DNA from 3 places in the Corynebacterium afermentans subsp. lipophilum genome. Region 1 is predicted to be linked to each of the others. Evidence: predicted binding sites of a transcription regulator. Region 1 holds the regulator's gene; each other region holds the start of a gene.
The links. The regulator LexA, encoded in region 1, represses DNA repair genes until DNA is damaged. The targets are predictions, from matches to a motif close to CGAACANNTGTTCG.

Region 1 (9,826 bases):
GACCGCACCATGCTCATTCTGGACATCTTCGCCCAGCACGCGAAGAGCAAAGAGGGTAAAGCTCAGGTCAGCCTGGCGCAGATGGAGTACCTGTACAGCCGCACCCGCGGTTGGGGCGGCAACCTGTCGCGCCAGGCCGGCGGCCGCGCCGGCTCCAACGGCGGCGTGGGCCTGCGCGGTCCCGGTGAGACGCGCATTGAGGCGGACCGTCGCCGCCTGCGCACCGAGATGGCCAAGCTGCGCCACCAGCTGCGCGACATGACCACGGCGCGCGAGGTCAAGCGCGCGAAGCGCCAGCGTTCCACCATCCCGAAGATTGCCATTGCCGGCTACACCAACGCCGGCAAATCCTCTCTGATCAACGCGATGACGGGTGCCGGCGTGCTGGTGGAAGACGCGTTGTTTGCCACCCTGGACCCCTCCACCCGCAAGGCGAAGCTCGCGGACGGGCGCAACGTGGTGCTCACCGACACCGTCGGGTTCGTGCGTCACCTGCCCACCCAGCTAGTCGAGGCCTTCAAGTCGACGCTTGAGGAGGTCGCGGGAGCCGATCTGGTGCTGCACGTCGTGGACGGCTCCGACGCGTTCCCGCTGAAGCAGATCGAGGCCGTCAACGAAGTGCTCGCGGAGGTCACCCGCGATTCCGGCGAGGAGATACCCCCGGAGATCGTGGTGGTGAACAAGATCGACGAGGCCGACCCGCTGGTGCTGGCGGAGCTGCGCCACGCGTTTGAGAAGACCGGGCGCACGGCCGTGTTCGTCTCCGCGCTTACCGGCGAGGGCATCGAGGAGCTGGAGGCGCGCATCGAGCAGCACCTCAACTCCATCGAGGCGCACGTGACCATGGTGGTGCCTTACACCCGTGGCGACGTGGTCAGCCGCGTCCACGACGAGGGCACGGTGCGCTCGGAGGAATACGACGAGGCGGGCACGCGTATCGACGTCCGCCTGCCCCGCGTACTTGCAGAGCAGTACGCGGAGTTCGTGGTGAGCTAGCGCTCGAGCTTCGCCGCCGCGTCCTCGTCGAGGATCACCGTGGTTCGCGGGTGGTTTTGCAGCACCGATGCCGGGCAGCCCGGTGTCACCGGGCCCTCAACGAGGGCCTTGACTGCGTCGGCCTTATTCGGGCCGGTGGCGATGAGCACAATGGTGTGCGCCTCCATGATGGTGCCCACGCCCTGGGTCAGGGCCTTGCGTGGCACCTGGTCCTCGTTGTCGAAGAAGCGGGCGTTATCCGCCACGGTGGTGGGGTGAAGGTCGATCTCGCGGGTGCGCGAATCTAGGGCGCTGGGTGGCTCGTTGAACGCGATGTGGCCGTTGGCGCCGACGCCGAGGATCTGCACGTCCACGCCGCCGGCGGCGGCGATGCGTTCCTCGTAGCTGCGGGCTTCTGCCGCGGGGTCTGCCGTCAGGCCGTCGAGAGACTGCACCTTCGCATCGTCGATGTCGATGTGGTTGGTGAACTCGCGGCGGATCGTGGCGTAGTAGGACTGCTCGTCGGAACGTTCCAGCCCGACGTACTCGTCCAGGAGGAACGCGTCGCACTGCGCGAAGCTCAAGTTCTCCTCGCGGTGGCGGCGGGCCAGCTCCATGTACGTCGGGTTCGGGGTCGAGCCCGTGGCCAGGCCGAGCGTCGCGCCATCGCGAACGAACGGTTCGATGATGTCGGCTGCGGAGACACCTACTTCTTTGGCAGTGGGGCGCACAATAATTTCCATGATGGCCAAAATAGCAAGCGCACTCTGAGAGCTGTGTACTTTGCCCGGCAACTACCCCCGGAACAGGAAATTTGGGCTGGCGGGGTGATAATGGCGTTTCGTGACTAACACTTTCGGTTGGACCCTTCACGGAGACGGGCGCACTGTGCGCCCCGGGGCAGTTGTCGCCCCAGACGAGCGGCTGAGCTGGCCGCGCACCATCGGCATTGGCATGCAGCACGTGGTGGCCATGTTCGGTGCGACGTTGCTGGTGCCCACCCTGACGGGATTCCCGGTGAACACCACGTTGCTGTTCTCCGGCTTGGGAACCATCATCTTTTTGCTGATTACCCGCAATAAAGTGCCGAGCTACCTGGGCTCTTCGTTTGCTTTTATCGCGCCGTTGACGGCGTCGCAGCAGTACGGGGTCGGTGCGCAGCTGGGTGGGGTGCTGCTGACCGGTGCGGCGCTCATTCTCGTCGGCATCGTCGTGGAATGGGCAGGCAAGCGGGTCATCGATGCGGTGATGCCGCCCGCGGTCACTGGCGCCATCGTCGCCCTGATCGGCTTCAACCTCGCGCCGACTGCAGTGTCGAACGTGGAAACCCAGCCCTGGGTGGCAGGGGTGACACTGCTGACGGTTGTGGTGGTGACAGTGGCTACCCGCGGGCTGCTCTCGCGCCTGTCCATCCTCATCGGCGTGCTCGTCGGTTGGCTGTTTGCTGCCGTAACAGGTGGCTTGAGCGAGGACGCGCTGCAGACCATTGCCGACGCGCCGTGGATCGGCCTGCCGCAGTTTCACCAGCCCGAGTTCCATGTCTCCGCGGTGCTGGTGACCCTGCCGGTGCTGGTGGTGCTGATCGCGGAGAACGTCGGCCACGTCAAAGCGGTCTCGGAGATGACCGGGCGCAATCTTGACGACATGCAGGGGCGCGCGCTGATCGGCGACGGTATCGCCACCACACTCGCCGGCGGCTTCGGCGGATCCGGCACAACTACCTACGCCGAAAACATCGGAGTTATGGCGGCGACGAAGGTGTATTCCACCGCCGCGTACTGGGTCGCCGCCCTGTTTGCGATCGTGCTGGCGTTCATCCCGAAGTTCGGCGCCGTGATCTTCACCATCCCCGCCGGCGTGCTCGGCGGGGCGTGTCTGGTGCTCTACGGGCTCATCGGCATGCTAGGTGTGCGTATTTGGCAGGACAACAAGGTGGACTTCACCGATCCGGCCAACCTCACCGCGGCTGCGGTCGCGCTGATTGTCGGCATCGGCAACCTCACCTTGGACCTCGGTGCTGTGACGTTGGAAGGCATCGCGCTGGGCTCGGTCGGCATCATCGTGGTTTACCCGCTCATGCGCTGGGCGTACGACACGTTGGGGGAGGGGCAGTACCGCAGGAACTTCGAGGTGTCTCAGCCGTCGACGTCGTAGCGTCCGGTGCTGATTGCACGTAAAAAACGCCCGGGCGCGTGGCCCGGGCGTGAGCTCGTCGAGAAGCGAAAAGCACCTACTCGTCGTCGAGGTTCTGCTCGATGAGCGCCGCGATCTTCTCCACGGCATCGGCGTTGTCGGAGGTCACGGTGACCTCGTCTCCGTGCTCTGCGCCCATGGCCATAATCATCAGCGAGGAAGCAGCGTCCGTCTCGTCGTCATCGTCGCCGCCAACAAGCGTCAGCAGAATCTCGTCGTCGTACTCGCCGGCAGCGTCAGCGATCACCGTGGCCGGGCGTGCGTGCAGCCCGACGGTGGAACCGACCTTCACAGTCTTGGAAGCCATTCGGGTGTCCTTTCCGTTGATTTCATTCAGGTCTGCAACGAGTGTAGGTCGCGAACAGATGTTGATGCCACCATGTTGCTCGCACTATTGGGTCTGCGCGAGCACGACCTCAATACCGTGCGAGCGCAGCTCGTCCACGAAGGCGGAGGGTGCCTCAGCGTCGGTGACCACCACATCAATATCCGTCAGCGGCGCGAAGCTGACCACGTAGTCGTTGCCCAGCTTCGTGGAATCGCACAACACAACAACACTGCGGGCATTCGTCACCATCGCAGCTTTCACCGCAGCTTCCTGGGCGTCCACGGTGGAGAGACCGTGGCCGATGGACAGCGCGTTGGTGCCCACAAACGCAACGTCAGCGCGCAACAGGGCCAGTGTGCGAAGCGCAGTACTGCCGACGACCGCCTGACTGATCGGACGGACGCTGCCACCGAGTAGCTGCACATCGTGCAAACCGGAATCGCTCAGCTCCAAGGCGGTGGGGATGGAGTTGGTCACCACCGAGTACTCCTTGTCCCCGCGAGTCTCTGCAAGTCGCTTGCCCAAGCTGCTGATAGTTGTGCCCGAGTCCAAAAAAATCGTGCAGCTTTGTGTGTCCGGCACGAACTGCAACGCGGTTTCCGCAATTGCGGTCTTGGCCGCAAGCGAGGCGCGCTGGCGGGTATCCAGCGGGATCTCCGTAGAGCGGTACGATTGGCTGGCCACCGCGCCGCCGTGGACGCGCTGCACCGCGCCCTCATCGTGCAGCGCCGAAAGGTCCCGGCGGATTGTTTCCGCGGTGACGTCGAAGCGCTGCGCCAATTCGGTGACATTGACGCGGCCTTCAACTGCGGTCAAAGACGCGATCTGGCGTCTCCGCTCTTCGGCGTACATCGATCTCCTGCGCTTTTGGTCTTAGTGTTTTCTCGGCGCACACGCACCGGTTACAGAGTACGGAACACCGAAATAACACGCCCCATGATCTCAGCCTCGTCGCCCTTGATCGGTTCGAATGCGTCGTTGTGGGGCAACAGCCACACACCGGTGGAGTCGCGGTGGAATTCCTTGACCGTCGCCTCACCGTCCAGAAGCGCCGCAACAAACTCGCCCTCTTCCGCGTTCGGCTGGGAGCGGACAACTACCCAGTCGCCGTCGAGGATGCCGGCCTCGCGCATGGATTCGCCGACAACCTTGAGCATGAAAACATCGCCGTCACCGAGCAACTCCTCGGGCAGCGGGTAGTAGGTGTCCACGTTCTCTTCGGCGAGGATCGGAGCGCCTGCGGCGATCTGGCCGACCACCGGCACGTAGCGGGCATTACCCGAATCCTCCGGCTTCGCTTCCTGCGGCTTGCGCTGCTTGCGTCCGGTCTCTGGCATCTGGCGCAGATCCACGGCGCGCGGCTTGTTCGGGTCGCGTCGGAGGAAACCCTTCTTTTCAAGCTCCTTGAGCTGGTATGCGACAGACGAAGTGGACTGCAAACCAGCGGCATCGCCGATCTCGCGGATGCTCGGCGGGTAACCGCGCAGGACAACAGCATCCTGAATGACCTGGAGGATACGGCGCTGACGGTCAGACAGTGCGTTGTAATCCGGGTTGCCGGGCTCGGACTTCTTTCGTGCCATGACGTTCTCCTTGGACTCGGTGGCGTAGTGCGCCTACGAACCTACCAGATAGGGCACTCATGTTCGATGGTTGCAGCGTTTGGGTGGACACCTATCGGTCGGGGTGCTATAAATCGAACACGTAATCGTATTCGAACAAATGAACGTTAGAACGTTCGAGTGTGTCGGCGCCGAACGTAATGTGTGCCGCGAAACGAAGGGAGACTCACAATGTCCATTGCAATCAATCCAGTACACAATGCATCTGCATCTCGCCCGGGCGCCGCATCCGTGGTTCCCCCGGCGGAGATTTGGGACCTCGAATCTGCGTCGAAGCGTCGAACCGGCGGGGCCGGTGTTCGAACCATATCTGCATCCCATCGAACGAGTGCTCGTTCTGCCTCAAACCGGGTTTCGGACGGTTCCACTGAAGCGAACGCGTTCGAAACACGGCACGAGACGCGCGATACGCTCCTGCTTGGCGCATGCATGACTGCGGCGCTGCTTATCGGTTCCGCGTTTGGCGGCGTCTTCTCGGCGCAAGACCAGGATCCCTCATCTATGCCCGGCAGCCAGGTCACCCACAGCGCCACGGTGGCAACGGCGCGATAGGCAGGGCGTAGACTCACGGCTACACCAAGCCTTTGAAGACCCCGGGGGGTGGAAAACCGTGTTTTGTCCTTTTTGCCACAACGAGCAATCCCGTGTGACTGACTCGCGGCTGGTCGAAGCTGGCGCTGCGATTCGTCGACGCAGAGAGTGCACCGAGTGCGGGGGACGTTTCACCACAGTGGAAAAGGCAGTCCTTACCGTTGTGAAACGCAACGGCGTGAGCGAACCGTTTGACCGCGACAAACTCATCGTCGGCGTGCGTCGAGCATGCCAAGGCCGCGATGTCACCGATGATGCCTTGAAACGGCTTGCCCAGGAAGTGGAAGAGACTGTGCGGGCCCAGGGCAGCTCGCAGGTGCCCGCCCACGAGATCGGCTTGGCAGTCCTTGAACCGCTGCGCGCCCTCGACGAAGTGGCGTACCTGCGCTTCGCATCGGTGTACAAGTCGTTCGAGAGCGCAGACGACTTCGAATCTGAAATCCGGCTCATGCGCCGCCGCGACCGCGAGGACTTCTAACCCGCGATCGTGGGGCTAACGCAGGGCGTCAATCTTCTTCTCAATGCGCCGCTGGCTTACCGGCTTCGGCGTGCCCAAACGCTGCGCGAACAAACTCACACGCAGCTCTTCAATTAGCCACAAAATATCCTTGTACGCTTTTGTCTTCGTGCGACCAGCGGGCAAGGCCTTCATGCGCTGCGCCAAGTAGGCCTTCACCGAATCGATCACTGACTGCCGGTCGGCGTCACGGTCCGGATCCAGCCGCATGTCTTCCAGGCGGATACGCATCGCGTCAATGTAGCGGGGCAGGTGCTGCAAGTGCCCGATGCCGTGGACAGTCACCGCGTGTTTCGGAAGGAAAAACTGCAGCTGCGACGTCATGTCGTCGATAGCCGGGCCCTCCCACTGCTCAAGCTCAGCCGCGATATTCGCGTACTCCGCCAGAGCCGGCGCCAAGGTGACCACCACGCGGCGCACCCCACCAGCGACCTGAGGGCGGATTTCGGCCACGAGCGCGTCGAACTCCTCCGGCGAACGCACCGGCCCGCCGGAGGAGAACATCAGGTCGCGGATCACGGCGACGCGGGCGTCCTCGACGAGCCCGGCGGCGCCGCCGTGCGGGTAGCGGTCCACCGCCACCTTCTGGCGCAACGGCAGCCCCTTGGTCATCTGTCCGGCGTTGACCGTGATCTCGCGCAACAGCAACGTCAGCGTCGCTGTGACCATTGAGGCATCCGCGGCGGCCTTGGTCGGGTGCACCGTGACCTTCACGCCGTTCTTGGTGGCCTCGAGTGCCGGGTAGGCGTCGACTTCGTTGCCGTCGATAGTCGTGGTCACCGTCTCCGGCACCGCGCCGAGGGAATCGGTAGTCCACTTCGCCACCGCATCCGACTCGGAGGTGCGCCCGGCCTTGGACACGGAGGACTTGATCTTGCCGGCCTGGCGGCGCTTCAGTGCACCGAGGTCCGTGTCGTGGTCGACCACTTTGCCGCGGCGGTCAATCGCGGCGAAGGTCACCTTCAGATGCTCGGGCAGCGCAGACGGGTTGAAGTCGGTGCCGTTGATGCCTCGCCCGCCGATGCTGTGCAGCGCGTCAGCGAGTGCCTCGGCGAACGGAGTTTCACGCAGATCGGCCTCACTGGCGCCTTCGTCGTCCTGCTTCTCCCAGATCGCCTCCAGCGCACGCTCGGCGAAGTCGGGTGCCGGCACAACGGTCTTGCGCAAGGCCTTGGGCAGTGTGCGGATGTACTCCGCGGCCAGCTCCGAGCGCAGCCCCGGCACCAGCCAGTCAAAGCCCTCCGGCCGCAGGTTTGCTAGAAGCGGCACGGGCACGTCCACGGTCACGCCGTCGAAAGGATCGCCCGGCTCGAACTTGTAGCGCAGCGCGTAATCGATAGAGCCTTGGCGCCACACCTCGGGGAAGGCGGTGGCGGAGGAATCCACGCCCTCGTCGTCGAGAAGCGCGGCAGGGTCGAAGTCCAGGTAGTGCTTGTCTTCGGCCCGCTTCTTCTTCCACCAGGAATCGAAGTGGCGGGCGGTGGTCACGCTCTTAGGCAGGCGTGAGTCGTAGAACTCGAAGAGGGTGTCCTCATCCACCACCAGGCCGCGGCGACGCACCTTTTCCTCCACCTCAGCGGCCTCGGCGAGCAGAGCTTCGTTGTGGTCGATGAAGTGGTGGTGGCGGTTCCAATCGCCCTCAAGAAGCGCGTGGCGAATGAACATGTTGCGCGCACCCTCGGCGTCGACGCGGTGGTAGGGCACAAGCCGGTCGCGCACGATGGTCACGCCGTAGAGCATCGACTTCTGGTGCACCATTGCGGCCGAACGCTTCCGCGACCACACAGGTTCGGAGTAGCTGTGCTTCATCAGCTGGCCTGCAGCAGCTTCCACCCAGGCGGGCTCAATCTTGGCCACGTCGCGGGCCCACAGGCGCGAGGTCTCCACGAGTTCGGCTGCCATGAGGAACTCCGGGGGCTTTTTGCTTAGCGACGACCCCGGGAACACCAAGAACCTTGTCCCGCGCGCGCCCTGGAATTCCTTCGAATTGCCGTCGCGGGCACCGATGTTGGACAGCAGGCCTGTCAGCAGCGACTTGTGGATCGCGTCGGCGTCGCGCTCGCCCGCGACGTTCTCGGCGCGCGACCAGCCCAGCTGGCGCTCCACGTCGCGCAGCTGGCGCACGAGGTCGAACCATTCACGGATGCGCATGTAGTGCAAGAACTCGCGCTTCATGCGCTTGCGGAAGGCGTTGCCGGACAGCTCGTCGCGGGAATCGCCGATGTAGTCCCACAGCTTCAGCGAGGACAGGAAGTCCGATGTTGCGTCTTTGAACCGGGCGTGGGCCTGGTCCGCCTGCGCCTGGTACTCCAGGGGACGCTCGCGCACGTCCTGGATGGTCATGCTGGCCACGATCACGGTGACGTCGTCTAGCACGCCGAGGCGGTTGGCCTCCACCAGCATGCGCGCCATCTTCGGGTCCACCGGTATGCGCGCGATGTCGCGCCCCACGTCAGTGAGCACCGGTGCGCCGCCGCGTTCCTTGCCCGAGATTGCGCCGAGCTCGTGCAGGAGCAGCAACCCGTCGCGAACGGCCTTCTGGTCCGGCGGCTGGATGAAAGGGAAATCGTTGATGTCTCCCAAGCGCAGGGAGATCATCTGCAGCACCACAGAGGCCAGATTGGTGCGCAGGATCTCCGGGTCAGTGAACTCGGGGCGGGCTTCGAAGTTGTCCTCCGAGTACAGGCGGATGGCCACGCCGTCGGCGATACGGCCGGAGCGGCCGGAGCGCTGGTTGGCGGAGGCCTGGGAGATCTCCTCAATGGGCAGGCGCTGGACCTTGGTGCGCGTGGAGTAACGCGAGATACGCGCCAGGCCGGTGTCCACCACGTAGTGGATGCCCGGCACGGTCAGCGAGGTTTCCGCGATGTTGGTGGACAGCACGATGCGTCGGCCGGAGTGCGGGGCAAACACCCGGTGCTGCTCCGCGTTGGACAGGCGGCCGAACAGGGGCACGACCTCCACGCCGCGCCAGTGCTGTTTTTCAATGGCCTCCATGCAGTCGCGGATGTCGCGCTCGGAGGCGAAGAAGCACAAGATGTCGCCTTCGCCTTCGCGCATGAGTTCCTTGCAGGCGTCGACCACACCGTCGATCATGTCGGTGTCGACTTCCTTGACGGAGCCGTCCTTGCCTTGCACCTGCTCCACCAGGGGGCGGTAGCGGATCTCCACGGGGTAGGTGCGGCCGGAGACCTCGATGATGGGGGCGGGGTTGCCCTCGGCGTCTGCGAAGTGCTCCGCAAACGCTTCCGGGTCGATGGTTGCGGAGGTGACAATCACCTTCAGGTCCGGGCGCTTCGGCAGCAGCCGCTTGAGGTACCCGAGCAGAAAGTCGATGTTCAGCGAGCGCTCGTGCGCCTCGTCGATGATGATTGTGTCGTAGGCGTTTAAGAACCTGTCGCGCTGCATCTCCGCGAGTAAGATGCCGTCCGTCATGAGCTTGACCGCAGTGGATTCGGAGACGCGGTCGTCGAAGCGGATGGCGTAGCCGACGGATTCTCCGATGTTTTGACCAAGCTCGTCGGCGATGCGCTCCGCCACAGTGCGCGCAGCCAGCCTGCGCGGCTGCGTGTGGCCGATCAGGCCGCGGCGGCCGCGCCC
Region 2 (9,826 bases), 200 kb from region 1:
CAGGGCGGCGATTGCGCAGAGACCTTCGAGTCCAACACTGAGCCCCACATCCGCGCCAACGTCCGCACCCTGCTGCAGATGGCCGCGGTGCTGACCTACGGCGCGTCTATGCCGGTGGTGAAACTGGCCCGCATCGCCGGCCAATACGCCAAGCCGCGCTCCTCAGACCTGGACGCGAATGGCCTACCCAACTACCGCGGCGACATCGTCAACGGCGTTGAGCCCACCGAGGAGGCCCGCCGCCACGACCCGGCCCGCATGGTCCGCGCATACGCCAACTCGTCCGCGGCGATGAACCTGGTCCGCGCCCTGACCGCGTCCGGCACCGCCGACCTGCACCACATCAACGACTGGAACCGCGAGTTCGTCACCAACTCCCCAGCGGGGGCTCGCTACGAAGCGCTCGGCCGCGAGATCTCCCGGTCTCTGGCCTTCATGGACGCCTGCGGCGTGCGCGACGACAACCTGCGCACCTCCAACGTCTACGCCTCGCACGAGGCGCTGCTGGTGGATTACGAGCGCGCTATGCTGCGCCTGGCCGCCGACTCCAACGGCGATACCAGGCTCTACGACCTGTCCGCCCACCAGCTCTGGATCGGCGAGCGCACCCGCGGCATCGACGATTTCCACGTGAACTTCGCCGCCCTGATCTCTAATCCGATTGGCATCAAGCTCGGCCCGACCACCACCCCCGAGGAGGCCGTCGCCTACGCCGACAAGCTCGATCCGGAACGCGTGCCGGGCCGGTTGACCATGGTCATCCGCATGGGCCAGGACAAGGTCCGCGAGGTGCTGCCGGGCATCGTCAAGGCCGTCGAGGCTTCCGGCCACAAAGTGGTCTGGCAGTCCGACCCGATGCACGGCAACACCTTCACCTCCTCGAACGGCTACAAGACCCGCCACTTCGACAAAATCATCGACGAGGTGCAGGGCTTCTTCGAGGTCCACCGCGAACTGGGTACCCACCCGGGCGGCATCCACATTGAGCTCACCGGCGAGAACGTCACCGAATGCCTCGGTGGCGCCCAGGACATCACCGATGTCGACCTGCCGGGCCGCTACGAGTCCGCCTGCGACCCCCGACTCAACACCGAGCAGGCCCTCGAGCTGTCCTTCCTCGTGGCGGAGATGCTGCGCTACTAGTTGTTGGCGTCGCCCGCGGTGGCGTTTGCCCATTCGTAAAACGGCGGGGTCGCTTGCGGTCTCCGCATTGCGGACTATTCGGCTGGCGCCAATAGTTGGTCCGCACCCAGTACCACTATGCAGCTGCATAGTGGTTGGCGGTGGCCGCTCTCGCAAAAGTTGACAGTTTGCCGAGTTTCGCGCTCCGTGACCTGCGGAAATGTAAGGCGGTCGTCAAATCTTACGAGAAGCCGGGGTTCCCGGGCCGAAGGGGCGTTTGCGGACTTCACTTTGTGGACAATTCAGCCGGCTCCAATAATTGGCCCGGATCCAGTAGCACTATGCAGCTGCATAGTAATGGGTTGTTGGGTGCGGGCTCTGCATTGCGGACTATTCGGCCGGTGCCAATAGTTGGTCTTCACCTAAGGAATTTGTTGTGAAAGAAAGAACGATCATTCCGGGAATGCTTTTTGGAATTGTCTTGGGTGTCGCAATCCTTTATGGCGGAGTGCTCCTGTCCACATGGCTTCCAATACCTTTCGTCTTCTATGGGCTACCTCTACCTTCATTGGTGGCGTTGGGTGTATCAGCCATGTCTGTCTACATGTTGAAAAAGGATCGGCTTAGCGACCGATCATGGCGTGCTTTTGCCTTCACATTCGCCGCGGCTTTCGTCGTAACAGCGTTCTTATGGGTGAGCACCATTTCTGGCTATGGAAACTTCGCATAGCCTATAGATATGGAACCGCTGTAACCGCAGAAGAGAGAGTGTCCGATTGTTTGTGTGCGGGGGCTTGGTTTCCGAGTAGTCCGCGAATCGGTCGGGGTATGCCACGGCTAGTTGGTTGATGGCTTGTTTCCACCCGTTGACCCAGTAACACTATGCAGCTGCATAGCCGAAGTCGCCCGGCTAAGCCTGGGGCACGATGATCTCGGGGATTTCGCCGTACATGCCGGAGCCGAACCACCAAGCCCCCAGCGCCACGGCGACGATCGCGATGATGACGAAGACGGTGTACAGGGCCACGCCGAACGGGGAACGGTTCGACACGGGTTTAACGGAGGGACGCTGGGAAGCGGGCTCGCGGGTGGGAGGAATATCCGGGCCGTTAGGGGAGAGCTGTCTCGGGTCAGGTCTCTGAACAGGTGCGGGACTTACTGTCGGACCAGCTGCCGTACCCGCCGTGGGCCACTGGCCGCGCGCCGGGCCGGGTGCTGGCTGGGCCGGCTTGGCGGGAAACGGGGAGACTCGGGTGGGGGCGTCGTCGCCGGGGAAAAGGCGCTGGTGGGCGGCGCTCTGGGCGCCCGGAGCGCTCGGGACGGCACCGCCAGCACCACCGCCAACCTCGGCGGCCAGCCCAAAATTGGTCGGGTGCTCGGCGGCGCGGTGTGCGGCGGAGTTGCGCGGCGCCGGCACGGTGTAGGCGGGCAGTCGCAGTTCGCTGGCCACGTCGTCCAGCGCCGCCAAGAATTCTGCGGCGTCGTGGAACCGGTCGTGTGGGTTGCGGGCGGTGGCGGTGGCCACGAGCTCGTCGAAAAGCTTTGGCACCCCCGCGATCAACGACGACGGCGCGGGTACATCATCGCGCAACCTGGCGTAGGCGTGGGCCAGGGGAGTCTCGCCGCCGAATGGGGTGCGGCCGGTGAGTAGCTCGAAGAGCACGATCCCGGCGGAGTAGACGTCGGAGGCCGCGGTCAGTGCGCCGCCGTCGACCTGCTCGGGCGAGAGGTAAGCGACGGTGCCGACGATTTGGTCGGTGGATTGGGTGGTTTCGGCTGCGGCGCGCACGAGGCCGAAATCGGAGAGTTTGACGCGGCTGGAGGCGTCGATGAGCACGTTGTCCGGTTTGATGTCGCGGTGAACCATGCCTTTGGCGTGCGCGACAGCGAGGCCGGTGAGCATGCCGCGCATCACGGAGGCGGCGGCGTGCGGGGGCATGGGGCCGCGTTCGGCGAGTAGTTCGCGCAGGGTGCCGCCGGTGATCAGTTCCATGATCAAAAATACTTCCCCGCCGGATGCGGAGAAGTCGTAGACGTTGACCAGGTTTGGGTGGCTGAGCTGGGCCATTGCGCGGGCTTCGCGGCGGAAGCGTTCGCGGAAGACCTCGTCGTCCACGTACTGTTCATGCATGACTTTCGCCGCCACTTCGCGCCCGAGGCGTGCGTCGACGCAGCGGTAAACGGTTGCCATGCCACCGCGTGCGATTGGGCGGTCGACAACGTAACGCCCGTCCAGAGTCGTGCCTGCGCGCAAGGTTGCCATGTGCACCAGAGTAGAATCGCGGACCGTGAGCGCACAAACGAATCTTGAGCAATTGCTTATCGACGAAACCCTGCTGCCGTTCCCGGATGTCGCCGAGAGGCTGGGCGTGCCGGTGACCAAGGTGCACGACTACATCGGCGCGAAAAAGCTGGTGCACTACGTCAAGGACGGCAAGAAGGTTGTGCCGGCGAGCCTGCTCAGCGAGGACGGTTTGAGCAAGTTCGTCTCCGGCGCGATCACCGTGCTTTCCGACGGCGGTTACGACGCCGACGAGATCCTCGCGTTCCTGTTCACGCCGGATGAGTCTCTGCCGGGGCGTCCTGTGGACGCGCTGCACGGCCAAAAGGCGCGCGAAGTGATCCGCCGCGCGCAAGCGATGGCGTTCTAGCCGGGTCCCGGAACAGCCACTCCACCGCCACAACGGCGGCGATAGAAGCAAGGGCGAGAAACCACATGTCGTAGAGGCGGTGGTTGCCGCTGCCTTGGAACGCCAGAGCCACGACTATCGATGCCCCAACGGTCACCCGCACCACCCAAGCCGGCGGCTTAAACGTGCCTGCCAGCGATATGACGGAGGCGTAGTACCAGGGCAGCGTCACCGCGTTGGTGGCAAACGCCACGGCGTAGGCTGCGGTGGTGCCGGCGACGGCGCGGCGCTCGTAGGCCTCGCCGCGGCGGGGGCGGAAGATCCACCACACCACTGCCAGGCCCACGAGCATGAGCGCGGAGAAGATCGTGCGGGTCCAGGCGAGGGCGGTGTTGTAGCGGAACGTGTCGTCGAAAAGCTGGAGCACCGGGGTGATCAGTTCGGCGGCGAGGGTGGGGCCGGCGAGCGGATTGATCACCTTCGAGTTGCCGGTGATCTCTTCGAGCCACCCCCAGGTGGTGCCGGATGCCCACGTGACCAGCTGGATCACCGCGACGTTCACGGCGAGCGCCCACGCGCCGCAGGCCACAAGCATGCCGGCGGCGCCGAGGGTGGTAGCGCTGCGGCGCTTGACCATCAGCCACACCACGAATGGCAGTGCCACTGCCGCGGTGGCTTTCAGTGACACCGCCAGCGCAATCAGCGCGATGCCGGGGGCGCACCAGCGGCTGCGCAGGCACCACAACAGCCCCACGCTGACCAGTCCGACCATGACGGCCTCGTTGTGCATGCCGCCGATGAGGTGCAGCAGCATCACCGGGTTGGCCGCACCCAGCCACAGTGCAAGGGCGGGGTCGCCGCCGATCTGCTTGGCAATCCGCGGCAGGGCCCACACGATGAGCGCGAACCCGGCCAGCGAGATCAGCCGGTAGACCACCAGGCCTAACGTGACGTTCTCACCGACCAGCCACGTCACCGCCTTGCCCATACCGAGATGGAGCGGACCGTAAGGGGTGGTGGTGTTGCGCCAGTCGTGGGAGACCTCCCACAGGTACGGGCCCGGGTTGACGGCGGCGCCTTCGGAATAGGGGTCGTAGCCGTCGCGAAGCATCGCGCCCTGCATGAGGTATGAGTACACGTCGCGCGACAGGATCGGCGCAGACACCGCGAGGATGCCCGCCCACCAGCACACGCTGCGGCGCACCTGCGCCAGGCCGGGACGGGTCTTCCACAGCAGCACCCACGCCACCACCAGGCCGAAAATCCCGGCGGTGAGCAGCACGTCCATCAGCGCGCGGCCGTGGCCGTAGGACAGGTGCTCGAGGCCGGCGGCGCGCAGCAGGCCGCCGCGGTAGCGGGTCGCGCCGGCGCCGAAGGACCCCACGGCAATCAGCGCGCAGGCGGCTACGCCCAAACTCTGCGGACGCATCACATCCGCCGGTCGGTGGCCTTGTGCGCGAGGCCGGTGAGCGCTTCCACGGTGGCGTCGTCGATGCCAGCGCCGTCCAAAAAGCCCAGGCCGGAGGTGGTGAGTTCCTCAATGCGCGCCTCCACCGCGTCTTCTGCGCCGCTGGAGCGAATGAGCTCTGCTAATCGACGCAGCTCCGCCTCATCCTCGGCTTTCCCAATCCCGTCGCGCAGTTCCTGCGCGGCTGCCGGGTTGGCCTGATCGAGCAGCTCAAGGGCAGTGGCGAACAGCTCCGTGCGCTTGCCCTCGCGAATGTCGTCGCCCGCCGGTTTGCCGGTGACCGCCGGGTCGCCGAACACGCCGAGCAGGTCGTCCCGGAGTTGGAAGGCGATGCCGATGTCACGGCCGTAGCCGCGGAATGCGCGGATAAGCGGCTCGCCCGCGCCCGCAAGCGCCGCACCCAAGTGGAGTGGGCGCTCGATAGTGTAGGCCGCGGTTTTGAACCGGTTGACGCGGTTGGCCATCTCCACCGACTCGCTGCCCAGGCTCTCCAGCATTATGTCCAGCAACTGGCCGCCGATGACCTCGGTGCGCATACCCACCCACGGCTCAGCGGCGCGAGCGAGCGCGTCCTGAGAGACGCCGGAGTAGCGCCACATGTCTTCGGCCCAAGCAAGGGCGAGGTCGCCGAGCAAAATCGCTGCGTTTACGCCGTACTCCTCCGCGGAGCCGAGCAGGCCTTCGCTGCGGTGCTCCGCCTCGATCGCGCGGTGCACCGTGGGGTTGCCGCGCCGGGTGTCGGAGGCGTCGATGATGTCGTCGTGCACCAGCGCGCACGCCTGAATCAGCTCCAGCGAGCTCATCGCGCGAAGCACCGCCTCGGGGTCCTCGGCGCCGTGCAAGCCGCCCGCGCCGACGAAGCCTGCCCAGCCGTACGTGGGGCGCACGCGCTTGCCGCCGCCGAGGACGAAGCGCCGCAGGTGGCCGACTGCCTGGGCGACGGGCTCGCCGATGGTCTCGACAGCAGCTGCGCGCTCGTTGAAAAACGCTTCAAGTTGCTGACTCACCTGTGCCGGTACGTCTTTGAGCCCCAGATCTGTCACGCCCACGCTCCTCGTGCCTGAAATTTTTCCTCTTACCGCAACACTACTCAGTGCGGTTGGGCAGTTCGAGGGCGAGGATGGCAAACGGGCGTTTATCGCCCTCGTAAAGAAAATTGCGCGCCACGTCCGTGAAACCGAATTTGCGGTAGAGCCCGAAAGCGTTGTTCGCTTCGCCTGCAATTTCCGGCGTGGACAGTAGAGCCCAGCGTGTCGGTGCCTCCCGCAGCAGTTCCGTGAGTAGTCGGGAGCCCAGGCCTTTGCCTTGCAGGGCGGGGGAGACATGCACCTCGGCGACCTCGAAGTAGCTGCGCAGCATGTCCCGGTCCTGGTCCGTGATCCCGCCGTTGGCGTTCATCGCGCGCACGAGCTGACGGTCCCACCAGCGCTCCCGGGTGCCGATGAAGCCGTAGGCGATGCCCACCACTTGGCCTGTCTCGATCGCCGCGACCGCGGTGAAGCCGGGGGAGCGCACCTCGCCTTTCCACACCTGGATGCGTTGTCGGCGCATGGTCCTTGGGTACCCCATGGCCTCTATATAGATGTCTACGAGCGTCGGGGTGAGCATGAGGAACTCGGCTGCCGTGAGGCGCTGGATGGTTGCAATCACCCCTCTATGGAATCACTTACGGGTGATCGGTGTAGCAAGAACCCAAAGATTGGTTCGAACACTTGTTCCTATGCGTGCTGGGTGGTGTCGAACGGGCGTTTTAGGGTGAGCTCATCACTTGGACAAAAGAGATGTTTTTGCAGGAGGACACAATGATGGGAAGCGTAGTTTCAGCAACAACTGGTGCGGTGTACGGGCGGGGCGCGCGTATTAGTAAGGCCGACCAATTCCTGGCGGCCGCCGAGGAGCTGATCGGTCTCGCTCACGATGACTTCGAGGCGGGCCGCCACGACGTGGCAATGGAAAACGCTTATCGTGCGGCGCTGCGGGTTGCCGGGGCGCGTAATGCCAGCTCGCCGATCGTGCGCAAGCGCAAGCGCCTTCCCACAAGCGCGTGGGACAAACTGGCGCTCACGGGTGAGGATGGGGCTCATTGGGCCGCTGTGTTCAAGCGCTATTCGACGCAACGCGGCAGGGTGGCATCCGGCATTGAAACTGATCCGGGCGCGGCTGTGGTGCACCGGCTGCTCTCGGACGCGGAGGAGTTTTATCTGTCTACCCGGGCAGGGGAGATGCCGATGGCTGCTTAGCGGGATGGATGTGGGGCACGGGAACAATCTGCGTACCATGGCCGTTATACGGATAACGTCAGTCCGCCATCGGTATCTGGAGAGTGAGCAGTGTCTCTATCTGAGCAGGAAATGCGGGCGTTGCGCGAAATTGAGCAGTCTCTCTTCGCGGACGACCCGAAGTTCGGCAGCAGTGTCGTGACTGAATCTGGCTTCGGTTCCGCACCCAAGACCGGACAATTGACCATGCGCAGCGTCGCGCTGATTGTCTTGGGTCTCGTGCTGCTGCTCGGCGGCGTGGCGCTGGCGAGCCTGAGTACCTGGACGATTGTGCTGAGCATCATCGGCTTCGCCGTCATGCTCTTCGGCGGCATTATGGCCCTGCGTACCCCGACGCGTCAGCCGTCCTCGTCTGCACGTGCGTCGCGGCCGGCGAAGCCGCGCACCCAGCGCAGCGCCAGCATGGAGGAGAGCTTCCGTCGGCGTTTTGAGGACCGTCAGTAAGTAAGCTTCGCGCACAGAAAACGCCTTCCCGGCAAAACGGGAAGGCGTTTTTTCGTGCTTTCCCCAAATCCCCCACTTCTCCCCACTGGCACCCCACGGGGGTCGAAAGTGGGGAATCGGCGCCCCATCTAGCGCGTGATTTGTGGGGATAACGATGTTGTAAGTGGCGTGTGTGGGCGATGGTGCGCGCCATTACGGGTAAACTCCCCACGTCAAAAAGTGTCCCTTGAACTGCAATAACAGGACACGCGAGAACTAATAACCGCTGAGGTGTGGCGTTTGTGGGGGAAAGTGGGTTAAAGTGGGGCCTAGCGGAGTGACGTGGCGCGCATCTTGACTACGTGCGCGGTACGGAACGAAGCCGAGAAAAATTTCACAGCCAACGTCTGAAAGTGAAGGAAGGTAGGTCGCCGGATGTTTCTGGGAACCTACACTCCCAAGCTCGACGACAAAGGTCGCTTAACGCTCCCCGCGAAGTTCCGTGAGGACCTCGCGGACGGGCTGATGGTGACCAAGGGGCAGGATCACTCGTTAGCGGTGTACCCGCGCGATGAGTTCGCCGCCCGCGCCCGCAAGGCCGCAGCGGCATCCCGCACAAACCCCAAGGCACGCGCATTTATCCGCAACCTGGCTGCCAGTGCGGATGAGCAAACGCTCGACGGGTCTGGGCGAATCACCCTGTCTCCGGCGCACCGCGATTACGCAAACCTTTCCAAGGAGTGCGTGGTCATCGGTTCGGTGGATTTTCTCGAGATCTGGGACCTCGAGTCCTGGAACAAGTATCAAGAAGAGACTGAAGCCGCGTTCTCCGCGGCGGATGACGACGACATTCTCTCCGGTCTGCTGTAGGGCTGACTACCCAGCAGCAGGCATCGACTACGGAGAGCGTGTACGGACTCTGTCCGGGGCGTGAAGCGTTCTGGTGTACTTCCCCGACATCAGAACAGCCGCCCCGGGCAGGGCCCTATGCGCTCCCCGCGCTGATAACGCTGACACACCGCACGAGCTAGGGACACTACGAGGGACACGGAGGGCATGGCATGGCGGACTTCACGCTCGCTGACGACCCGCACGGTCACGTCCCCGTCATGCGCGACCGCATGGCTGAACTGCTCGCGCCCAGCGTCGAGGCGTTCGGGGCAAATGCAGTGCTTATCGACGGCACGCTCGGCGCCGGCGGCCACACAGAGCACTTTCTCAACGTGTTTCCAAACGCCCGCGTGATCGGTGTGGACAGGGATCCGAACGCGTTGCGTCAGGCGTCGGAACGTTTGGCGCCTTTCAAAGACCGCTTCACCGCAGTGCAGTCCCGCTTCGACCATATCGACGAGGCGGTGGAGAACAACGCCGGCGAGATCTTCGACACCGCCCGCGAGCACGGCATCGCGGGTGCCCTGTTCGACCTAGGGGTGTCCTCCATGCAGCTGGACCAACAGGAGCGCGGTTTTTCCTACCGCGGCGACGCCCCGCTGGACATGCGCATGGACCAGACGCAGGGCATCACCGCGGCCGAGGTGCTCAACACCTACAGCCACGGCGATCTGGCCCGGATTTTGAAGACGTACGGCGACGAACGTTTCGCAGGCAAAATCGCATCCGCCGTCATCGCTGAGCGTGAGCGCGAGCCCTTCGACCGCGCCGCGCGTTTGGTGGAGCTGCTCTACGCCACCATTCCCGCGGCGACCCGGCGCACCGGCGGCCACCCCGCAAAGCGCACATTTCAGGCGCTGCGCATCGAGGTCAACCGCGAGCTCGAGGCGGTGGAAAACGTCGTGCCAGTGATCACCAATCTGCTCGGTGTCGGCGGTCGCGCGGTGTTCATGAGCTACCAGTCCCTGGAAGACAAGATTGTCAAAGCCGCGTTCAACGAGCTCACCACATCG
Region 3 (9,826 bases), 540 kb from region 1:
CAGGCGGCCTGCTCATGGGCGCGGTGGCGAATATGGCGCCGGAGAAGTTCGCCGGCGTTCTCGCGATCGTGCCGTTCGTGGACCCGCTGACCTCCATTCTGAAGCCGGAGCTGCCGCTGACGGTGGGCGAGTGGGAGGAGTGGGGCGACCCGTATCACGATCCCGAGGTGTACGACTACATGGCGAAGTACGCCCCGTACGAAAATGTCACTCCGCAGGACTACCCGGACATTCTCGCGGTGACTAGCCTGAACGACACCCGCGTGCTCTACGTCGAGCCCGCGAAGTGGGTGGCCAAGCTGCGCGAGGTGGGCACCGCAGGCGAGATCCTGCTGAAGACGGAGATGTCCGCAGGGCACGGCGGCGTGTCCGGCCGCTACGCCAAGTGGAAGCAGACCGCATTCGAGTACGCGTGGACGCTGGTGAAAGCCGGGGCGGTTTAGCCGTCCAGGTCGAATAGGGCAGGGTCCGGCGGGCGTTTTGGGTTGCCGCCGTGCCGGGACCTTGCCTTCTTGGCGAGCCTCTGACCAGGTGAATTTCGGTACTGGTAGGTGGTCGTGTGCCTGGGTGGGTCTCCGTTGGCGGGGTGGTAGTGCACGTCGCCGGTGTCGGGGTCGCGGCCGAAGTGGCCCTTGTTGCCGGCGCCGTCCTTGTTGTCGTTGTTGCACATGTGGTGCTCGCGACACAGTAGGACCAGGTTGTCGATGCTGGTCAGCCCGCCGCTGAGGTAGGAATCCAGGTGGTGGGCCTCGAGCTCGACGCCCGGCCTGGTGCAGCCGTTCCAGGCGCACACGCCCTGCATGGCCAGCAGTACGAGTTTCTGCTCCATGGAGGCCAGTCGGGTGCGGCCGAGGGAAAGCGGGACACCGGTGACCGAGTCGAGTTGAAGGATGAAGCTGTCTCCCGCAAGGCCCAGTCGGACAATATCGAGCGGGGTGAGCGACACCGAGGTGTTGGTGGCGAACTCGGTGAAGGCGTCCGCCTCCAGCAGGTCGTCGAGCGTCAGTGAGATCACCACTGTGCCCACCCCGCCGCGGGACTTCGTGGCGGCATCGCCGTAGCGGTCGAGCACGTTCATGAGTTGGTCAAGGCGGCGCTGGTGTTTGCGCCGGCTGTCCCGCTTCGCGGCGTCCTCGCCCTCCATGTTGGACCCCATGTGGTCGCCGGCGGCGAGGCAGGCCTCCAGCTTCGCCCGTGACGCGGCGTCGAGGTAGCCACTGAAGTGCGAGCCGCCGTCCGCGTCCGGTTCCCCGAGCCAGATGCCGCGCTTTTTCCAGGCCGCGAGGGGGTCTTTCTCGCCGTCGTAGTCGCGCCCGCGCTTGTTGGCGCGCTTAACCTGGTCGCGGACGAACTTCCGGAGCTCCTCGGCGGTGAGGGACTCGGCGGCCGCCAACGCCTCGGCGAGGATCTCCTGGTAGCCGGGGTTAGCATGCTCGTTGAGGTCTTTGAGCGCGTCAGTGATAATCCGCTTCTTCTCCGCGTTGGCTTTTTCGGCTGCACGGCGCGCCCGCTCCTGCGCCTCGCGAGCCTTCTTGCGGCGTGCTTCCGCCTCCTGCTCTTTGCGCTCGCGCTCCGTTTCGTCCTCGCTCGGCTCCGGCTCAGGCACCTCGGGTTCGCCGTAGAGCTTCCTGCCCTGCTCCAAGAGTGCGAATGCTTCTCGACGGGACAAGCCCAGGCTCCGCGTCAGATACTCCACCGCGTGGTTCGCGCCGACAAGGGCTCCTGCGCCGTCCCGGTCGCAGAGGAACGCGAACGCGACGTCCGCGTTGGACAGCAGTGGCAGGCAGGCGTGGAGGCGCTCCATGGCCACGTGGGTGGAGACGAGGTGGAGAGTGTCGGGGTCGCGCATTACGTCGGCAAGCGACCGCAGCCCGTCGACGATTTGGTTGACCGCTTGGTCGAGCACTGCACTCATCTGGAGCACCTCCTTTCATTCCACTTGGATACGCATAGTAGAACCCCGCCCGACACGGCCCCGCCAATATAGAACACGTGTTCGAACAATGCGAGAAAATTTCACCCGGCGCAGAGTGTTTTCGTGTGCGATAATCTCCCCTATGCCTGGGCGCGTGCTTGTTTCAATTTCCTCCATCTTCGACGCGACGTTGGAGGACGTCATCAGCATGGTGCGCGACCTGGACCGCGAGGGGATGCCAGTTTCACTGCTGGTTGCGCCCCACATTGACAAAAAGTGGCACCTGGCCAAGGACGAAGGCACCCGCGCCTGGCTCGCCGAGCAGCTCGGCAACCGCGCGCTCATGCTCAACGGCTTCGACCAGCCGGTGCAGGGAAGGCGCAGCGAGTTTGCCAGTTTGGGCGAGCACGAGGCGAGGCTTCGTCTCAAAGGCGCCACGCGTCAGATGTCGGCGCTTGGTTTCGACTTGGATATGTTCGCGCCGCCGCGCTGGCGCATGTCGGACGGCACGTTAAAGGTGCTCGACGAGTTCGGTTTTACCGTCGCTGCCTCCACCAAGGGCATCTACCGCCTTGAACGCGGCGAGTTCGCCCAGGCGCGCAACCTGTCGGTGGGTGAGGGCTACGGCGCGGCGAAGTGGTGGCGCCGCAACGTGATCAAGGCCGCTGAGCGCGGCGCGGAGAAGGGCAACACGATCCGCTTGTCCGTCTCCGGTCGCGAGCTGGGGCAGAAGAAGGTGCGCCGCGACTTCCTTGCCGCAGCCGCCGCCGCGGTGGAAAAGGGCGCTCAACCGGCGGACTACCGGGAGTACCGCTAGCCGCGTACCCTGCCGACCACCCGGCACACCAGGTAGATCCCGAACGAGATAAAGGCCACGAACACGCTCACCGGCATACCTGGGGCGAGCGAAAGCACCATCCCGCCTACGGCCGCGACTTCCGCGAACACGATGGACAGCACCACCGCAAGCTTCGGGTTCGCCGTCACCTGAGCGGCGGACGCCCCCGGGGTGATTAGCAGCGACATCACCAGCAACGCGCCGACGATCTGCACAGACTGGGCCGACGCGATGCCCACGAGAACCGCGAACACCAGCGCCATCGTGCGCACGGGAACGCCGCACGCGGCGGCCATCACGGGGTCTGCGGAGGAGAACAGCAGCGGCCGCCACAGGACCAGCACGGCGCCTGCAACCAGGATTGTTGTCCCCGCCAGCAGCATCACGTTCTGCGCCGACACGCCAACAATCTGGCCGGTCAGCAGCGACAGCGCCCGGTTCGAGTTCCCCGGATACAGGTGGATGAACAGCACGGACAGCGCCATGCCGAAGCTCATGGCCACGCCCACGGCGGAGTCCTGCTGGCCCTTCAGCCCCAGCGCCGCCAGCACCAGAGCGGCCACGACCGCGCCGAACACAGCGCCGAAGCCGACGTTGATCCCGAACAGCAGCGCCGCGGAGGCGCCCATGAGCGCGAGTTCGGAGGTCGCGTGCACCGAAAACGACATCTGGCGCAGCACGATCAGCGGCGCCATCACGCCGGACAGCACGCCCAGCAGCGCGCACGCCACCAGTGTCGTCTGCACGAACCCCTGCCCGAGCAGGTAAGACGTGTCCGCCAAAAACGCACTCACAGGACCACCATCCGTCCGTCAACTTCGACAACGTCCACGCGGGTGCCGTAGAGCTCGCTGAGCACCTCGGAGCGCATCACTTCGGAAACGCTTCCCACCACGTGCCCCTCCGGGCCCAGATACAGCACCCTATCCACCACGCCCAGCACCGGATTGATCGAGTGTGTCACGCACAGCACAGCCGCCGGATGCTCGGCGAGGCGTTGCACTGTGTCGCGTGCGCGGGCGGGGTCGAGGGAGAGCAGGGGCTCGTCGCAAAGCAAAAGCTCCGGCGATTGCGCGAACGCCTGCGCCTGACGGATGAGCTGCTGCTGGCCGCCGGAGAGTACACCTACGCGCCGCTCGGAAAAGGATTGCGCCCCCACAGAAGCCAATTGCTTATCGACGTCCTCCGGTCTCGCCCGCCTTCCCATCGCCAACGCAACAAGGTCGCGCCCGCGCACCGGCAAGTCCTTCGGAAACATGTGCTGCTGCGGGATGAATCCGATCTGGCCGTGGACATTCGCAGCTCCGGAACTGAGCTTGCGCGTGCCCATCAGCGTGCCCAGCAGGGTGGATTTGCCCACGCCGTTTGGGCCGAGCACCGCGATGAATTCGCCGGGCTCGACGGTGAGGGTGAGGTCGCGCCAGAGTGGTTCGACGGCGGCGCTGCGAAGCTCAGCGATCAAATTGGCAATTCCTAGTGGTGGTGGCCGGTCGGCTCAGCGTGGGCTGCGATGTCGGTGATCTGACCCACGATCTCCTCGAAGTAGTCCAGGAAATTCTGGCCGGCCGGGGGCGTCTCCCGAATTTCAACAACGGGAACATTATGCGCCTTCGCCGCATCCGCCAACCGCTGGGTGGCGCTGTTGGTGCTCTGCGGGTTCACAAACAGCATGTCCAGCTCGCCGCGCTCGATCTGCTCCAGGAAGGCCGCCACCGCCGCCGCGGACGGCTCCTGGTGGTTCAGGCTGGCCTTGACGTACTCCTCGGGCGTGATGTCGTGCAGCTCCGTGCCCCACACCAGGCCGGCCGCGATCGTCTCAGTCATGCCGATGTGCACGTGCGGCACCGCGTTGAGCTTGGATTGGGTGTCGCCGATGCGCTGCTTGACGTCTGACGCGTCCCCTCCGGTGCGATCCGCAATGTCCTCTGCGACCTGCAGCACCTTCTCCGGCGCGAACCAGGCGTGCTCGAGTTCGTCCAGGGAGTTGGGCATGTGCGCGTGGTCGTGGGCATGCTCGTGGTCGTGAGCCTCGTGCTCGTCGAGAAGCGGGATTGCGTAGATGATGCGGTCCTGCTCAGCGGCGGTGTAGAGGGCGGCGTCGTACGCGCCGCCGTTGGCCACGACGGTGTCCGCTTCCTTGATTCGCGAGAGGTCCTTCGCGGACGGCTCGTAGTGGTGCGGATCCACCGCATCACCGGTGATGATCGCGTCCACGTCCTCGCCCGTGACCGCGGAGGCCACGTCCGCCCAGACGTTGGTGGTGGCGATCATGTCGCTGCCGCTTGCATCATTGCTTTCCGACGAGCATCCGGCCAGCACCGAACCAGCAAGAGCAGTTGCCGCAATCGCGGCCAGGGGAGAGGGGTGAAAACGATTTCGCATAGGGGATATCCAACCATTATTGGAAACTGTTTTCAATGCAGTAAGCCCCGCCCCGGAAAAGTTTCCGGGACGGGGCTATCGCTGAAGGCTGTGCGGCCTTGCCTGGGGGCTACTTAGAGGAACCGCCCTCGGTGGAGCACAGCGTGGCCAGCGTGGCAATCGCGGCGATGGCCAGCGCTGCGCCAGCGATCGGGGCAGCCTTGTCCGTCGGGACCGGCAGCTGCTCGCCAATCTTGTTGAGCTGTTCCTTCACCGGAGCCAGCGCCGGAACATCCGCGGTGGCGGCCAGACCCAGCGGGATCAGCGCCAGTAGCGGCAGCGCCATGATGCCCACCGTCGGCAGGCAGCGGTCGCTCACGCTGGAACCCTCGCCAGCCGGAGCGTTGGCGCCATCGGCACCCTTCTCGCCCTTTTCGCCGTCCTTGCCTGCGGCGCCGGTGTCGCCCTTGTCGCCCTTGTCGCCCTTCGGGCCCGGCTTGCCGTCTTGGCCATTCTTGCCGTCAGTACCGTCGGTGCCGTCAGCGCCCACGACGCGACCCAGGTTCTGGGTCTCGCCGTCGGAGTAGGTGACCATCAGCTCGCCGTCCTCATTGACCTCCAGGTTCGCGATGCCGCGGCCGTCCCTGCCGTCGCGGCCATCGGTGCCGGTGTCGCCCTTGTCACCCTTCGGGCCCTGCTTGCCGTCGGCACCGTCCTTGCCGTCCTTGCCTGCGGCGCCGGTGTCGCCCTTGTCACCCTTCGGGCCCTGCTTGCCGTCGGCACCGTCCTTGCCTGCGGCGCCGGTGTCACCCTTGTCACCCTTCGGGCCCTGCTTGCCGTCGGCGCCGTCCTTGCCGTCCTTGCCTGCGGCGCCGGTGTCACCCTTGTCACCCTTCGGGCCCTGCTCGCCGTCCTTGCCCGGCTTGCCATCGACGCCGTCCTTGCCGTCAATGCCGTCGCGGCCGTCTTTACCAGGTTTGCCGGTCTCGCCCTTGTCGCCCTTCGGGCCCTGCTTGCCGTCGGCGCCGTCCTGGCCAGTGACCTTCCCCAGATCTGCGGTCGCACCGTCCGAGTAGGTAACGATCAAGTGTCCCTCGGCGTTGACCTCGAACGACTTCACACCACGACCGTCCTTGCCAGGTGCGCCGGTGTCGCCCTTGTCGCCCTTCGGGCCCTGCTTGCCGTCGGTGCCGTCCTGGCCATCCTTGCCAGGTGCGCCGGTGTCGCCCTTGTCGCCCTTCGGGCCTTGCTTGCCGTCGGTGCCGTCCTGGCCATCCTTGCCAGGTGCGCCGGTGTCGCCCTTGTCGCCCTTCGGGCCTTGCTTGCCGTCGGCACCGTCCTTGCCGTCCTTGCCTGCGGCGCCGGTGTCGCCCTTGTCGCCCTTCGGGCCTTGCTTGCCGTCGGCACCGTCCTTGCCGTCCTTGCCTGCGGCGCCGGTGTCGCCCTTGTCACCCTTCGGGCCCTGCTTGCCGTCGGCACCGTCCTTGCCGTCCTTGCCTGCGGCGCCGGTGTCACCCTTGTCACCCTTCGGGCCTTGCTCGCCGTCGGTGCCGTCCTGGCCATCCTTGCCAGGTGCGCCGGTGTCGCCCTTGTCGCCCTTCGGGCCTTGCTCGCCATCGGTGCCGTCCTCGCCAGTGACCTTGCCGAGGTTTTCGGTATCGCCGTTGTCGTAGGTCACAACCAGCTCGCCGGCGTCGTTCACCTCAGCCTTCACGATGTAACGCGGCTTTTCCTCATCGTCCACCGGCGTGACATTGACGACGACCTCAACGGTGTCAGTGCTCTTGTCTGGGTAGGTGACGGTGATCTCACCCTTCTGACCATCGCCAACCGTGTCGGTGTTCTCCGGGGACTTCCATTCGAACGTGGTGCCCTCCGGCAGCTTGTCTGCACCGGTGATCACAGACTTGGCGTCGGGAAGCTCGGCACCCTGCTCGACGGTAACTTCCTCGCCGGCCTGAAGATCGAACTTGTCCGCGTCCTCTTCCTCCTTGAGCTTGGCACCGAAGCCGACCTTCACCGGGTCGTGGTCGGAGGAGCGGAACGGGTTACCGTAGCCGTAGAGCGGGTCGTCGCCGTCGCCGAAGAAGTCCTGGACGTTGTAGTTGCGGCGGGAGTACTCGAACGCGACAGACTCGTCGCCGTTGATGTTCCAGACAGCCGAATCTTGCACGAGAGCCATCGCAGCTTCGTTGGCGAAGACGTGGTCCAGGGAGCCGAGCTGGCCGTTGAACTGGTATGACTCCTGGGGGAAATCCTTCTCGTGGTGGACGAGCGTGTAGCCGTTACCGCGCAGGGTGCTCAACGCGTTTTCCATGGTGTAGGCGTTGAAGTCTCCGACGAGGAAGGTCGGCAGCTCCTGCCAGTCGTCCTGCTTGTCCATGTGGTCGAGCAGTGCCTGCGCCTGCGCAACGCGGACATTGGCGTTGTTGCCCTGGCCGTCGTCGGTGGCTTTGTCGTTATTGGCCACGGAGCCCTTGGACTTGAAGTGGTTGACTACGGCGACGAAGTTTTCGTCGTCGTCACGGTTGACGGTGTTGAACTCCTGCGCCAGCGGCTGGCGTGCCATGCGGGTGAAGGCCGGGTCGTCGAAGATGCGGGACTCGCCGACCGGCTCGACATGTGCGGGCTGGTAGATGAAGCCGACGCGGATGAAGTCTTCGGCGGTGCCGAGTGCGCTCGGAGATTTCACGTAGTCCCACTTGTTCTCGCCGGCGGCTTCATTTAGCTCCTTGACCAAGTTGGACAACGCGTTGTCGCGCTGCGCAACATCGCCGGTGACGCGGGCACCGTTTTCGATTTCGGACAGGCCGAGAACGTGCGCGTCGAGCTTGTTAATCGCGGTGACGATCTTCGCCTGCTGATCCCGGAACGCATCCTGGCTGTACGCGCCGCGCACGTCGCAGAAGTCGGTGCTGACCTTGGTGCCGTCCTTGTCGGTGTGCGCCCGGCAGCCGGGCTCGTCCTTGCCCAAGGAGGTGAAGTAGTTCAGCACGTTGAAGAAACCGATGGAGTAGTCACCTTCGACAGTGTCTGGAATGTCGTAGGAAGACTTGCGGGAGTCATTCCATGTGATCGGCAGTTCTTCGGCGGTATTCTTGCCGGTGATCGGCTGCAGTGGCTGGAATCGCCACTGGTCGAAGGAGTAATCCACCACTACGTCGGTTTGGAACTCCACCTGGTCGCCGGTGCGGATGGACTTCACGCCACCGTCGGAGGTGACAATGTACGGCAGAGGGGTGTCCGTGTCTGTCCTGAAGTAATCGCTGGTTCTGCCGTCGTCGAGGTATACAACCTCTGCCGCCTGCTTGGCATTCATCTCAGCAACCTTGGCCTTGTTCGGTGCGATCACATCGGTCGGGTTGCGGAACGCCTTATCGCCCGGAGCGAGCCCCAGGTCTCCATGAGTGTTCAGGGAGTAGTTGTCGGTCACCGTGTAGCTCTTCGGTCGCACGAGCATGCCCTCGTAGGGCTCGCGGGCGTCGTCGCCAGCTGGAAGGGTTTCGATTTCGATGGCCTTGGGAGCTTCAAGTGCTTCGTCGAGCTGTTCAATAGTCGACGCGGTGATCTGCGTCTGCTTGTAGTACTCGCTTACTGCACCAGTGACCTGCAGAGAATCCCCGCGCTTCGGGTAGTTCTGGTTGTCACCCATGTAGATAAAGATGCCGTCAGATGCGTCGCCCGGGTTCTTCGCCTCTCCGCCGGTACCTGCGGTCTGGAGGAAGAAGCCTTTCTTGCCACCTTCGTCGTACACCGCCGTGACGACGCCTTCGGTGGTCACCGTCTTACCTTCCAGCGGAGACTTTGCACCGGTGCCCTGGATCTCAGCGATCGGGGTAATCTCACCCGGCTGCGGCTGCGGCTGCTCGGGCTGAGGCGCCGGATCTGCTGGATCCTCCGGCGCCGTCTCAGCGGGAGGCTTTCCGTTCGCAGAACCAGGGGTAGGGGCGCCAGCGAAGAAGTCCTGGGCGTTATTGTCGGTGTCTTTGCCATCTTCCTTGCGCTGGACGGAAGTCTTGTTGGTGGTTCTTGGTGCAGCAGTACCCTCGAATTTTTTGGCGCTACCCCAGCCAACGAGATCAATCGTTTCGCCAGATGCGTCCTTGAGATACGCAATGGCGTCCGTACCGCTATATGTCAGGGAATCCTCCGCTTGATTCGGGGAGGGAAGCGCTTTAGTACCGCCGTTACCCTGCGCACCTTGGATCAAGAAGTAGCCGCCCGCAGGAATCTTGCCTGTGAGGGTGGCCTTGCCGTGGCAGGAGCCACCTTTGGCGCACTGGTCAACCGTCCAGCCTTCGAGATCGATCTCTTGGTCAGTCGGGTTGTACAGTTCGACGAAATCGTGGGTGTAGGTCGCGCCACTATTGCCGCCACCGCCGTAGACCTCGTTGATGACGACATTGGAGCCGTCCGTGGCTGCGGATGCAGTCGGGGCGACGACGGATACGGTGCCTGCGGCCAACGCGATTGCGAACGCGGCGCCGAGGCTCTTGCGGAAAGTGGACATGGGGACCTCTCGGGAGAAACTGAAGGGAAGATGGGTAATAGCAAAATCAAACTAACTGCCCTTCTCAGATTGCGCTCGGCGAGATGGCAGGATTTTCTGAGAATTCACCATTCGTTCACTTTCTGCCGGTCAGCGAGGGTTTCGGGCCGTGTCGGGGTGTCCGATATACTGACGCGCGTACCGCAAAGGTCGATCAACCTCC

Region 2: the regulator LexA is predicted to act here: its motif matches at 6,926-6,939, upstream of CAFEL_RS07500 (SAV_6107 family HEPN domain-containing protein).
Region 3: the regulator LexA is predicted to act here: its motif matches at 1,986-1,999, upstream of CAFEL_RS09235 (DUF222 domain-containing protein).

Annotation. Positions count from the first base shown of each region.
Region 1 is NZ_CP046530.1:1,370,429-1,380,254, reverse strand. It holds gene hflX (GTPase HflX) at 1-996, shown strand, start outside; gene nagB (glucosamine-6-phosphate deaminase) at 993-1,718, opposite strand; gene CAFEL_RS06605 (uracil-xanthine permease family protein) at 1,819-3,129, shown strand; gene CAFEL_RS06600 (HPr family phosphocarrier protein) at 3,206-3,475, opposite strand; gene CAFEL_RS06595 (DeoR/GlpR family DNA-binding transcription regulator) at 3,560-4,348, opposite strand; gene lexA (transcriptional repressor LexA) at 4,399-5,079, opposite strand; gene nrdR (transcriptional regulator NrdR) at 5,729-6,187, shown strand; gene hrpA (ATP-dependent RNA helicase HrpA) at 6,203-9,826, opposite strand, start outside.
Region 2 is NZ_CP046530.1:1,568,951-1,578,776, reverse strand. It holds gene CAFEL_RS07535 (class II 3-deoxy-7-phosphoheptulonate synthase) at 1-1,143, shown strand, start outside; gene CAFEL_RS07530 (hypothetical protein) at 1,559-1,852, shown strand; gene CAFEL_RS07525 (protein kinase domain-containing protein) at 2,033-3,385, opposite strand; gene CAFEL_RS07520 (Rv2175c family DNA-binding protein) at 3,384-3,773, shown strand; gene CAFEL_RS07515 (alpha-(1->6)-mannopyranosyltransferase A) at 3,676-5,181, opposite strand; gene CAFEL_RS07510 (polyprenyl synthetase family protein) at 5,181-6,263, opposite strand; gene CAFEL_RS07505 (GNAT family N-acetyltransferase) at 6,307-6,870, opposite strand; gene CAFEL_RS07500 (SAV_6107 family HEPN domain-containing protein) at 7,002-7,460, shown strand; gene CAFEL_RS07495 (DUF3040 domain-containing protein) at 7,551-7,943, shown strand; gene mraZ (division/cell wall cluster transcriptional repressor MraZ) at 8,358-8,792, shown strand; gene rsmH (16S rRNA (cytosine(1402)-N(4))-methyltransferase RsmH) at 8,984-9,826, shown strand, end outside.
Region 3 is NZ_CP046530.1:1,912,677-1,922,502, reverse strand. It holds gene CAFEL_RS09240 (S9 family peptidase) at 1-443, shown strand, start outside; gene CAFEL_RS09235 (DUF222 domain-containing protein) at 440-1,915, opposite strand; gene CAFEL_RS09230 (DUF2334 domain-containing protein) at 2,058-2,732, shown strand; gene CAFEL_RS09225 (metal ABC transporter permease) at 2,729-3,547, opposite strand; gene CAFEL_RS09220 (metal ABC transporter ATP-binding protein) at 3,544-4,215, opposite strand; gene CAFEL_RS09215 (metal ABC transporter solute-binding protein, Zn/Mn family) at 4,227-5,135, opposite strand; gene CAFEL_RS09210 (ExeM/NucH family extracellular endonuclease) at 5,245-9,624, opposite strand.